3 regions of the Bacillus sp. THAF10 genome follow, and region 2 is predicted to be linked to each of the others. Evidence: riboswitches for the same ligand, from Rfam matches in the RefSeq annotation. Region 2 holds a riboswitch; each other region holds the start of a gene.
The links. A riboswitch is a leader RNA that binds a small molecule or an ion and turns the genes downstream of it on or off. The one in region 2 is predicted to bind S-adenosylmethionine.
Positions count from the first base shown of each region.

Region 1: another riboswitch for S-adenosylmethionine. It lies ahead of FIU87_RS17285 (methionine ABC transporter ATP-binding protein); the one in region 2 lies ahead of FIU87_RS04820 (methionine ABC transporter ATP-binding protein).
Region 3: another riboswitch for S-adenosylmethionine. It lies ahead of metK (methionine adenosyltransferase); the one in region 2 lies ahead of FIU87_RS04820 (methionine ABC transporter ATP-binding protein).

Region 1 covers NZ_CP045403.1:3,336,134-3,340,343, reverse strand. The annotation lists gene FIU87_RS17300 (MFS transporter) at 1-436, shown strand, start outside; gene FIU87_RS17295 (hypothetical protein) at 557-892, shown strand; gene FIU87_RS17290 (diacylglycerol/lipid kinase family protein) at 950-1,840, shown strand; SAM riboswitch class I at 1,922-2,038, shown strand; gene FIU87_RS17285 (methionine ABC transporter ATP-binding protein) at 2,140-3,165, shown strand; gene FIU87_RS17280 (methionine ABC transporter permease) at 3,158-3,814, shown strand; gene FIU87_RS17275 (MetQ/NlpA family ABC transporter substrate-binding protein) at 3,834-4,210, shown strand, end outside.
Region 2 covers NZ_CP045403.1:896,830-901,039, reverse strand. The annotation lists gene FIU87_RS04835 (anti-sigma factor) at 1-255, shown strand, start outside; gene FIU87_RS04830 (hypothetical protein) at 300-1,091, opposite strand; gene FIU87_RS04825 (hypothetical protein) at 1,106-1,711, opposite strand; SAM riboswitch class I at 1,905-2,008, shown strand; SAM riboswitch class I at 2,185-2,288, shown strand; gene FIU87_RS04820 (methionine ABC transporter ATP-binding protein) at 2,378-3,409, shown strand; gene FIU87_RS04815 (methionine ABC transporter permease) at 3,399-4,049, shown strand; gene FIU87_RS04810 (MetQ/NlpA family ABC transporter substrate-binding protein) at 4,065-4,210, shown strand, end outside.
Region 3 covers NZ_CP045403.1:3,126,350-3,130,559, reverse strand. The annotation lists gene pckA (phosphoenolpyruvate carboxykinase (ATP)) at 1-1,030, opposite strand, end outside; SAM riboswitch class I at 1,374-1,537, shown strand; gene metK (methionine adenosyltransferase) at 1,714-2,913, shown strand; gene abc-f (ribosomal protection-like ABC-F family protein) at 3,110-4,210, opposite strand, start outside.

The DNA of each region.
Region 1 (4,210 bases), 1.6 Mb from region 2:
CATGATTATTGGACCTGCAGTCGTAAGAAGGGTAGGAGAAATGCGAGCGGTTGTTATTTTGCAAGTACTGTCGCTTCCGTTTATGCTCATCACTGCTTTCACTCAAGTTTTTTGGCTAGCTGCACTTGGCTTTTTATTTAGGCAAGCCTTAATGAATGCGGCCAATCCAATCATTTCCTCCATGATGATGGACAAAGTGGATAACTCTTTAAAAGGTTTTGCTAATTCCATGAATCAAATGGTGTTTTCACTAGGTTGGGCAAGTATGGGGCCGGTTTCAATGGGCATTGTCTTAGTTTATGGGGAATATTGGGGATATTCGATTGTTTTCTCCATTACAGCTGTTCTTTATTTGACAAGCTCTATCTTCTTTTATTTGATGTTTAGGGAAAAATCGACGGTAAGTATAGCAAAAGCCGTTGTTAAGACATCATAGACTGACATATTTCTTGGGAAATGAAGAACAATTATCGGAAATTATCGGTAATTGTTCTTGTTATTTTAAAGGGTTTTTCTTTTGCGAAGAGGAATATTTCTTATAAAGGGGGTGGTTGGTGTGGTAAAAGAAATTCTGGAAATGTTTCTAAAAAGAGCGATGGCAAAATCGCATTTAATGGAAATTTTACCGTATTACAATGTCTGCTGCTGCCTGATTGTAGATGGAGAGAAGTTCATTTTTTCTGTTACCAAAAACCAATTACAGCTAGAAATAAAGCCAGTCTCCATTGACGTTAGTATTGAAGGATCGCGGGAAGAGGTCGTGAAAATGCTTAACGGAACTAAGATGAGGGATCTCAAGAGTCTCCAGTTTAAGGGGTCGTTTAGACAATATCTGCTGATGGATTCATTGTTTACCTTAGTAAACAAGCCAGTGCAAAAAGGCGTGAGCTAAAAAGGATAACCTACTGCTTATAGAGAATATAAAGGGTAGAAAAAGAGAAAATAGGCGGTGGGTTTTTTGTATTTTTTTATTGTCAACAAGATCTCAGGTAATGGAAGAGGTCTTAAGGTTTGGACAAAAATAGAGAAGTTAATGAAAGAAAAAAGGGTAGATTTTCTTGTAGAATATACAGAAAAGCAAGGACATGCTAAGGAAATCATTGGAAAACTAAAAAAAGAGGTTTCAGCTGTTGTGGTAATTGGCGGAGATGGAACGATTCATGAGGTCATAAATGGTTTAGTATATAAAAATATTCCTCTGGGCGTAATTCCATCAGGATCGGGAAATGATTATGCAAGAAGTATGAACATTCCCTTTGCACCTCATAAAGCATTAGAGCGCATCCTTACCTTTGAAGCTAAAAAGATAGATATTGGGAAGGCTGGAGATAGATATTTTCTATCCATAGCTGGGATGGGGTTTGATGGAAAGGTAGCAGAGGTAACAAATGCATCCTCATCAAAAAGCTTCTTAAATAAAATTCGCCTTGGAAGTTTAGCATATATCGTAAATATTTTTAAAGTTCTATTTACCTATCAACCTTCTGATGTTGTAGTTAACATAGACGGCAATGAAAGGATTTATAAAGATGTATGGCTCATTGCCATGGCGAACCTGCCTTATTATGGGGGCGGGTTAAAAATATGTCCAGAAGCGGATGCCCGCGATGGAAAGCTGGATATGTGTGTAGTTTCTGGGATCAGTCGCTTTGAGCTTTTGTTTGTATTTCCCCTAGTAATTAAAGGAGCACATGTAAAACATCGTCATGTTAGTATGACGAGGGGACAGAAAGTGTGTCTTAAACAAACAGGTAAAATGGTACTTCAGTGTGATGGAGAAATTATTAGCCACGAAAAATTCAAATTTAAAATAGAGGAAAAAGCACTAAATGTTTTATAGAAAGTTTTTAGTTGACAGTCTAATTATCACCATGATACGATAGCAATCGTTAATTCAAATTACCCAAACTTTATATTTTATCTCTTATCGAGAGTGGTGGAGGGACGTGCCCGATGAAACCCGGCAACCGTCAACAAGTAATTGTTGAAATGGTGCCAAGTCACACAAAGCGTTATTAATTGCTTTGGCAGATGAGAGGAAGGACCCTTTACATATAATCCTTTCTGCTCATTTGGCAGAAGGGATTTTTTAGTTTGGGGTACGCTAACTAGAGGACTATGAGAAAGCAGGTGTAGGTTTTGATATCACTTCAAGGAGTTACAAAGGTTTTTAAAACTAGAAACGGTCCCGTTACAGCCGTTGATAATATAGATCTATCCATTAATCAAGGAGAAATCTACGGAATCATTGGATATAGTGGAGCAGGAAAAAGTACCTTGATTAGAATGTTAAATGGATTAGAAACGCCAACTGATGGTGTAGTCGATGTTGCTGGAAGAAATTTCGGGAAAATTAAAGGCCCTGAGCTTCGTAAGGCACGCCAAGAAATCAGCATGATTTTTCAACACTTTAACCTATTATGGTCGAGAACAGTAAAAGAAAACATCGCCTTTCCCTTAGAGATTGCAGGTGTAGGACGTTCGGAACGAAATCGAAGAGTGGATGAATTAATTAAACTCGTTGGTTTAGAAGGTAGAGGAGATTCTTATCCATCTCAGTTAAGTGGAGGGCAAAAACAGCGGGTTGGAATTGCCAGAGCACTAGCGAACAATCCGAAAGTTCTCTTATGTGATGAAGCAACTTCTGCCTTAGATCCACAAACAACAGATTCTATTTTAGAGCTGCTTGTGGACATCAATAAACGATTGTCCTTAACGATTGTGTTAATCACTCACGAAATGCATGTTATTCGAAAAATTTGTCATCGTGTAGCAGTGATGGAAAATGGAAAGGTTGTTGAGCAAGGGGATGTTCTTCACGTATTCCGAAAACCAGAACAGGATATTACGAAACGTTTTGTCAAACAGGTAACAGAGCCTGAAGAAACACAAGAAACCATCGAGCATTTATTAGCAGAATATCCACGTGGGCAAGTGATTCAATTAACCTTTGTTGGGACTTCTGCCGAACAGCCGTTAATCACAAATTTGATACGTAAGTTTCCTATAGAAGTAAACATTGTGCAAGGGAAAATATCACAAACGCAAAATGGAGCATATGGTTCTTTATTTGTTCATTTAGATGGTGAGCAGGAAGAGCTTGAACGTGCCCTTGATTTTATTAAAGAGCAGCAAGTGGAGTTGGAGGTGATCACACATGCTTGAGCGGGTAAATTGGGACAAGATGTGGGATGCTACCGTTGAAACGCTTTATATGAGCAGTATCTCTGTTGTCGCTACGTTTGTTTTAGGAATCGTCCTTGGCTTACTGCTTTTTTTGACGGCTAAAGGAAACATATGGCAAAATCGTTTCATCAATGGTTTGGTCGCTGCTTTTGTTAATATATTTCGTTCTATTCCCTTTGTAATTTTAATCTTCTTATTGATTCCATTCACAAGAACGATTATGGGTACGATTATTGGGGCTAATGCAGCGCTGCCAGCTTTGATAATTGGTGCAGCACCTTTCTATGCAAGGATGGTAGAGATTGCTTTACGTGAAATAGATAAAGGTGTCATCGAAGCAGCTCGTTCCATGGGGGCAAAGACTACAGAAATCATTTGGAAAGTATTACTTCCGGAATCGATGCCAGCTTTAGTTTCGGGGATCACAGTTACAGCTATCGCGATTGTCAGTTACACTGCGATGGCAGGCATTATTGGAGCAGGTGGACTTGGAAACCTGGCCTTCTTGGATGGATTCCAACGTAATAATTGGGAAGTAACATTAGTATGTACCGTCATTATTTTAATTATCGTATTTATCATCCAATACATTGGTGATTTAATAACAAACAAATTAGACAAACGTTAACAGAAAGAGGGATGTACAGATGAAAAAGGTAATAAGTCTTTTTGCAGTCTCATTATTAATATTGGTTCTTGCTGCATGTGGAAATGGGGAAAAAGAAGGTGGCTCCAAGATAGAAGAAGGAAAATTAGTGATTGGTGCATCTAATGTACCTCACGCAGAAATTCTTGAAGAAGCAAAACCGTTACTTGAAGAAAAAGGAATCGAACTGGATATCCAAACATTTACCGATTATGTTATTCCAAATCAAACACTTCGTGATGGGGATATTGACGCAAACTTTTTCCAACACGAGCCATATTTAAAATCGCAAATTGAAGAAAATGACTACGATTTTGTAAGTGTAGGCGGCGTTCACATAGAGCCAATTGGTGTGTATTCAAAGAAATATGACAGCCT
Region 2 (4,210 bases):
GCACTGAGTGTTATGGTTCACACCGAAGAACTTCCTGAACTCTCAGGAACTGAAGTGTACCAGGTTTGGCTCTTAAAAGACGGCTCACCAATACCAGCTGGTGACTTTATCGTCGACAGCCAAGGAAAAGGGTATGTCCTTTACAACATCGATGAAACAACTGTAAAGGAATGGGATACCATTGCCATCACCTTAGAGCCGCAAAAAGGAAACGAATTGCCTGAAGGGAAAGTACTTCTTTCTGCAGGTTTATAAAAAAGCAAAAGCTCAAAGCACCATATTGGCGGCTTTGAGCTTTTTTATTCTGCAATGAATTTTTCCCCTGTAATGATTGGAAAAAGCTCTGCTGCGGAAGCTTCTGAGAGCTTTGCATACTTTGCTTCTCCCTCTACTACAACCTCCATGCCATCGCCGAGTGGGGTAACCCACAAGGCATAGGTGGAGCCGTTCATGTGAAATCGATAGTCAGGGTCTCTTACCATCTCCACTTTCACTTTACTTTCCCCGAACCTATTTGCAAAGAAATCTTCCAATCGTTGAAGTTCTGTGGCCGCTTCCACTATTTTCACCGTTTCATACCCAGCGTCTGTGCGCTTCTCTACCTTTACTGGCTGAAGCTTTTGGGCGTTCTCTTTTTTCGCCAGCCACTTTTCATTGCTGCCATGAACTTCTTCTCTCGTTTTTCCATCCAGTGAATATGGTGCACCTGCTAACGCTTCATCCGAATACGGAAAGGACCACCCACCAACAACCTTGTTCTCAATCAGAAATACGGTTGCATGACTTTTCCCTTTTTTATATTGATCATCTAACGGATGACCACTGACTAAAAAGTGAACAGTAGCCATCACTTCATCCAAATAATCATCTAATTCCCCGTATTGCACACTTAGCAATTGGTCATTGGGCATCACATTGACAAAGTTCCGTTTAAACTCTATTTCCCCTTCCTCTTCAAAGGAAACAATCGAATAGCCTAATCCTTCTAAATGAGACTTTGCAATTTCTCCTTGTTCACTGAGCGTCGCAACACTCATATTATAGCTACAACCACTTACCAAAAACACACAAATAAGGAGCATCCACTTCATCTAAGCACCTCCCTTTAATTTAGTAGCATCTGTAGATCACTTTGCTTTTCATAAGATAAGCGATTTAATCCTCGTAAAATATCAATCCAAAAATCATCTGTGATGCTAATCTCAGCACTGCCTTCCTCATTTAGCTCCAAATGCTGTGTCCGTCTATGAAGCTCTTTTATGCAGTTACTATTAAATAAGACCAACATTTCCACCTTTTTAACAAAGGTATCGTCCACATCCATCCTAGTTTTTATTTCAAGTTGCCCCTGCTGTCTGTTGAACACGGCTTCTGTTAAAAACGCAGCACTTGCAATCGAATACGCATCATGTTGATAACGGTCTAAGTGGACCGCCAGTCCGTGGTAATCCTCATAATATCGCACTTGAACATAGACGTTTTCTCTCACCTGAGCGAGTTGCTCTTGAGAAAGAGTCCCCTCGTTCAAAATAGCTTTAAAAATTCTATCGTTATCTTCAAAGCTAGCTATAAAATGAGAGGTATCATTCCGTACCGCTGCAGAATGGTACTCTGCATAGCCTTTATTGATTTTATATGTATTAATTAATGCTACCACTACCATAATAAAACTTAGAAAACTAATGCTAATTACAATACTAGACTTCTTCAACTCACTTCTCTCCTTTGCCATATATCCCCATTAAATATGACGAATTGGAACACCCATAGGTTTCATTTTTCAAAATATTTTCATAATAAGCCCAGCAAGGACGTAAGCGTTTACACAATCATTTATTGTAAAAAAACCTATTGACACTCAAAAAAAACCATACTAAACTAAGCATCAATCAAATAAAACTTTTTTCTTATCCAGAGAGGTGGAGGGAACGGCCCTGTGAAACCTCGGCAACAGGCTTGCATAAGCACTGTGCCAATTCCATCAAGCGATTCGCTTGAAAGATAAGAAGAGCAAAAGTTCACCCGGACTAAAAACCTCTTCTTATCTATGTAGGAAGAGGTTTTTTGTTTTTGTAATAGACGAATGCATCTTTTCACAATCTTGAGACCCCGCAGGCAAAGCCGAGGAGGCTCAAGGTCGCCCTTAGGAAGTCATAAGCGACGTATAACAACTTTATAATTGTTTTCTTATCCAGAGAGGTGGAGGGAATGGCCCTATGAAACCTCGGCAACAGGCTTACATGAGCACTGTGCCAATTCCATCAAGCAATTCGCTTGAAAGATAAGAAAGAGCATCGATCCCCCAATGCCCTTTTCTTGTCTTTTCAAGAAAAGGGTATTTTTTATATTTTTTCAAGAAACGGAGGAAGCACCCAGCATGATCTCATTTAAAGATGTTAAAAAGGTATACAAAAGTGGTGATAAGGAGGTTCATGCCCTTGATGGTATTGACCTCAACATTGAAGAAGGAGAAATTTACGGTGTCATCGGTTTTAGTGGAGCCGGCAAAAGCTCGCTCATTCGTTGCGTGAACCTGCTTGAGCGTCCGACTTCAGGAAGGGTTTTGATAGGCGGAGTAGATTTAACCCAGCTTTCCCCGAAAAAAATTCGCGAAGCCAAGCGAAAAATCGGCATGGTCTTTCAACATTTCAATCTTCTAAACTCGAAAACCGTGTATGAAAATGTTGCAATGCCCTTAATCATTAGTGGTACAAATAAGGCAGAAATAAAAGAAAGAGTGAAGGAGCTACTCGAATTTGTCGGGCTTGCTGATAAAAAAGACAATTACCCTGATCAGTTATCAGGCGGACAAAAACAACGTGTTGGTATCGCCAGAGCCCTTGCCACAAGGCCTTCTGTCCTGCTTTGTGACGAAGCAACCTCCGCTCTTGATCCACAAACAACAAGCTCCATCCTAGAGCTTTTGAAAAAAATAAACAAGGACTACAAAATTACCGTTCTCATGATTACGCATGAAATGTCCGTCATCCGCGACATTTGTGATAAAGTCGCTGTTATTGAAAAAGGAAAAATCATTGAGCATGGAACAGTATTTGATTTATTTTCTAACCCACAAACAGAAACAGCACGCAACTTTGTCAGCTCCGTCTTAAATGACAAGCTGCCAAAATCGATTCTAGAGCTCGTAAGCAACAAAGATGACCATCAAGGAGTTTATCGCATTAACTTTGTTGGTGCCTCCACTGGCCAGCCCTTTTTGTCTCAGGTGGCCAAGAAATTTAAAGTCGACGTCAATGTGCTCTTCGGTAACATAACAGAGCTTCAAGGAATTCCATTTGGTAATTTGATCGTGGAGTTAAAAGGAGAGCCATCTGAAATAAAAAGAGCCCTATTTTACATCCAACAAGAAAAAGTTCTAGTGAAAGAGGTGAACGCACATGCGAGTTAGACCAGATCAGATTATTGATGCCTTACTTGAAACAGTATCGATGGTAAGCTTCTCCTTACTGTTCTCCGTCCTACTGGGCTTGCCGCTTGGTGTGCTCCTAGTGGTTTCAAGAAAAGGACATATTTTAGAAAATACTTACCTATTTAACCTAATAAATCCTGTCATAAACGTATTTCGCTCGATACCGTTCATCATTTTACTTGTTGCCATCATTCCGATTACCAGATTGCTTGTTGGTACCTCGATCGGGACCGCAGCAGCAACTGTACCTTTAATTTTTTACGCAGCGCCATATTTTGCAAGACTCGTAGAAAACTCACTTCTCGAGGTGGAGCCAGGTGTTTTGGAAGCAGCAGAAGCAATGGGGGCGACACCAAGGCAAATCATTTTCAAATTTTTGCTACCAGAAGCATTAAGCTCCCTCGTCTTAGCCATCACGATCGCCACCATTGGACTTATTGGGGCATCCGCCATGGCAGGGGCTGTTGGCGGGGGTGGCCTTGGTGATCTTGCCATTACCTATGGCTACCAGCAATTTGACGAAGTAACGATGTTAATCACCGTCGCCATCCTTGTGGTATTGGTACAGGGTGTTCAGAGTTCCGGAAATATTTTATCAAAAAAAATTAGAAGACGATAAGGAGAGAAAGACATCATGAAAAAATTACTAGGTTTTGCAGGATTATTTTTATTACTACTGGTAGCGGCAGGCTGCTCAGATGATGAGAAAACAGTAAAAATTGGCGTAAGTGGTACTGACACAAGAATTTGGGACTTTGTAGCTGAAAAAGCAGAAAAGGA
Region 3 (4,210 bases), 1.9 Mb from region 2:
ATACGATAGTAGTTGGGTGTCCTGCGATACTTGGTTGAACAATGTTTGTCATCGCATCAAGGGAGTACGCAGCACGTGTATTTTCAGTTAAGGTAGAGTTATCATAATCAGCGAGACGAGATTGACCGTCAATGACCACATTTTCTAAAACAGATCCAAAGCGGATGGCATCGAAAATTTGTGGTTCTTTTTCACGAGTTAACCCGATGCATTTTGCATAGCAGCCACCCTCGATATTAAACACACCAGTGTTTGACCATCCGTGCTCATCGTCTCCAATAAGCTTACGGTTAGGGTCAGCGGATAAGGTTGTTTTACCAGTACCGGATAAACCGAAGAATAGGGCGACATCACCTTCACGACCAACATTTGCAGAACAGTGCATTGGCATGATGCCGTTTTCAGGTAGTAAGTAGTTCATTACAGAGAAAATGGACTTTTTCATTTCTCCTGCATACTCTGTACCACCGATCAGGACAATACGCTTGCTGAAGGAAATGATAATGAAAGCTTCAGAGTTAGTACCATCTACAGCTGGGTCTGCTTTAAAATTTGGGGCAGAAATGACGCTGAATGCGGTTTCATGTTTTGCCAGCTGTTCTTCATCTGGACGAATGAACAATTGTTGTGCGAAAAGGTTGTGCCATGCAAATTCATTGATAACTTGGATTGGTAATTGATACTTCTCATCTGCACCAGCGAAGCCTTTGAAGACAAAAATTTCATCCTTTTGTTCTAAGTATGAAAGTACTTTATGATATAAAGCGTCAAAAACTTCTTCAGAAATAGGAGTATTTACACTACCCCAGTCAATTTTTTCTTTACTGATTGCTTCTTCCACAATAAACTTATCTTTAGGGGAGCGACCCGTGTATTTGCCAGTCGTTGCCACGACAGCACCAGTTGATGTTAAGCTGCCTTCGTTTCGGCTTAAGACTTTCTCCACTAATTGAGGAACAGACAGCTGTACCTGAACATTGCTTCCGTAAACTAATTTTGTCAACCCATTATCGATACCAACCGTTTTCATCATGGATAACTCTCCTTCAATTTATATATTAAATTAGTTGTTTTTCTTATCTGTTAAAAAGTATAACACATTTAACTTAATAGTCCATACTAATTAGGTTATTTTATGAAAATAAATCGTAAATCGTTAACATTTTGTGAAAAAAAGGCTTATTCAACGGTAATGTAACCGCTTTATTTCATTTGTTCTACAAGCAGAGTAACATGTTTTCATAGTGTTGGCGAATCTAAAGAAACACTAATGGAAGGCATGTATTTTTTTCCTGTAATTCCTTGTCGAATTCTTTGTCTTTTTTGTTGACATAGAAGGTTTTCCTACGATAATATAAAACCTTGAACGGATACTCTTATTCCGAGCTGGTGGAGGGGCAGGCCCTATGAAACCCAGCAACCTGCTCAAAGGATGAGCGAGCGCGAAATAGCACGCCGCTATGATTTTTAGACCAAGTATGGTCGCTTGAGAAAAGGTGCTAAACCTGAGCAAGGCACAGACCTTGACCGATAAGAGTGAAAGGCTGATTCTCGAACTTAAACCTTTCCTCAAATTTTGTGGGAAGGTTTTTTCTATTTTTACACAAGCTAACAACGTACATCACATAGGAACTGAGATCCGTATCAACTATAACAATTGTACGTGAAGAGGGGTAAGCTGCTTTTCATCTACAAAAGGAGGAACTTTTTTTAATGACTAAGCAACGTCGTTTATTTACTTCTGAGTCCGTAACGGAAGGACATCCGGATAAAATTTGTGACCAAATTTCTGATTCTATTCTAGATGCTATCCTGACAAATGATCCAAACGCACGTGTGGCGTGTGAAACATCTGTCACAACAGGATTGGTATTAGTTGCTGGAGAAATTACAACTTCTACTTATGTAGATATCCCAAAAATCGTACGTGAAACCATTCAAGGTATTGGTTACACGCGTGCAAAATATGGTTTTGATGCAGAAACTTGTGCAGTTTTAACTTCCATTGATGAGCAATCTGCAGATATCGCAATGGGTGTTGACCAAGCGTTAGAAGCGCGTGAAGGCCAAATGACTGATGCGGAAATCGAAGCAATCGGTGCTGGTGACCAAGGTTTAATGTTCGGATTTGCGTGCAATGAAACAAAAGAATTAATGCCGCTTCCAATCTCTCTTGCTCACAAGCTATCTCGTCGTTTAACAGAAGTAAGAAAAGATGATGTTCTTCCTTACTTACGTCCTGATGGAAAAACGCAAGTAACGGTAGAGTATGATGAAAACGATAAGCCTGTTCGCATCGACACCATCGTTATTTCTACGCAACACCACCCAGAGGTTTCTCTAGACCGTATTCAACGCAACATTAAAGAGTACGTGATTAAGCCTGTCGTACCTGCTGAGTTAATTGATGAGAACACAAAATACTTCATTAACCCAACTGGCCGTTTCGTAATTGGTGGACCTCAAGGGGACGCTGGTTTAACAGGACGTAAAATCATCGTTGATACGTACGGTGGATATGCTCGTCACGGTGGGGGAGCATTCTCTGGTAAGGATGCAACAAAAGTGGACCGCTCTGGTGCTTACGCTGCTCGTTATGTAGCGAAAAACATTGTAGCAAGCGGATTAGCTGACAAATGTGAAGTTCAATTAGCATACGCAATTGGTGTAGCACAACCAGTTTCCATTGCCGTTGATACATTTGGAACTGGCAAAGTTTCTGAAGAGAAGCTAGTGGAGCTTGTACGTAATAACTTCGACCTTCGTCCAGCTGGAATCATCAAAATGCTAGACCTTCGTCGTCCTATCTACAAGCAAACAGCTGCTTACGGACATTTTGGCCGTAACGATCTTGACCTTCCTTGGGAGCAAACAGACAAAGCTGACACACTGAAAGAGCAAGCAAACGCATAATATAGAAAAAACCCCGCTGTGTTGGCGGGGTTTTTTCTATAGGATGTATTCGTAAATTTTGTTGCTGTTGCGTATAGATATGACATCCGTAATCAACGTTGCTATCGTGCTCTTTTCGTGGAGGGAGATTTAAACATGTGGCAATATTTCTTCGAATAAAGAAGGAAAAACAACAATCTTCTAGAAAAGAGCCTTTCTATATTACTTCTTCAAGCTTTTGATAAATTTGTTCCTGCTGAGCTACCATAGATTCCAGCTCTTGCTGTAAATGCTGCAGAGTTTCTAAATCCTGTTCCACACTCATCTTTTCCTCAATTAGCAGAATGTCATGTTCTATCTTCTCTAATTGTTGCTCCAAGCATTCTAATGAAGGCTCTGGAGTTATTTTTCGTTTTGGAGAAACACTGATTTTCTTTTTACGTTCTTGTCGCTCAGTCACTATAAGGGAGAGTTTTTCCTCCCGTTTTTGCTTCGCATACTGATAATTTCCTTCGTAGATAGTTAGCTTACCTTCCTCTAGCCAGCATGTTTTTTCGAAGAATTTATTTAAAAAATACCTGTCATGAGAAACAGCAAGGATGGTACCATCAAAGTCCTCCAAAGCATCTTCAAGTACTTCCCTTGAATCGATATCCAGATGGTTGGTGGGTTCATCTAATATCAACAGGTTTATGTCTTGATGCATCAGTTGTGCCAGTCGAAGTCTCATTTTTTCCCCACCACTCAAATTTTCTACCTTTTTAAATACAGCACTTCCATAAAACAAAAATTTGGCCAGCACATGTCTTGCTTGTTCTAGTGTGATAGAAATGTCTTCCCTAAATGCCTCGATTAGCGTTTGATTAGGGTTATCTTCATACACATGCTGAGACAGATAACCAATTTTCACGTTGCTACCAAGTTGAACATGACCACTGTCTGAGGGAAGGTCACCGAGCATTATTTTTAGAAGCGTGGATTTTCCAGAGCCGTTTTGCCCAATTATTGCCGCTCTTTCTTGAAAATAAATGGCAAGATTAATTTCTTGAAACAGCCTTTTATTGCCAAATGATTTCCCCACTCTTTCTAGAACAACCACGTCCTTGCCGCTACGATCGCCTCCATCAAACTGAAGTCCCATTGTTTTCTTTTCCAGTGTAGGGCGCTTAAGCTTTTCTATCCTATCTAATGCCTTTTCCATGCTTTTGGCACGACGGTGCATGGCGGCGTTTGGCGGGTTGCTTTGATTGGCCCATTCTTTTAATCTTTTAATCGCTTCTTTCATCTTTTTGATTTTTTTCTGTTGTTCTTGATAGGC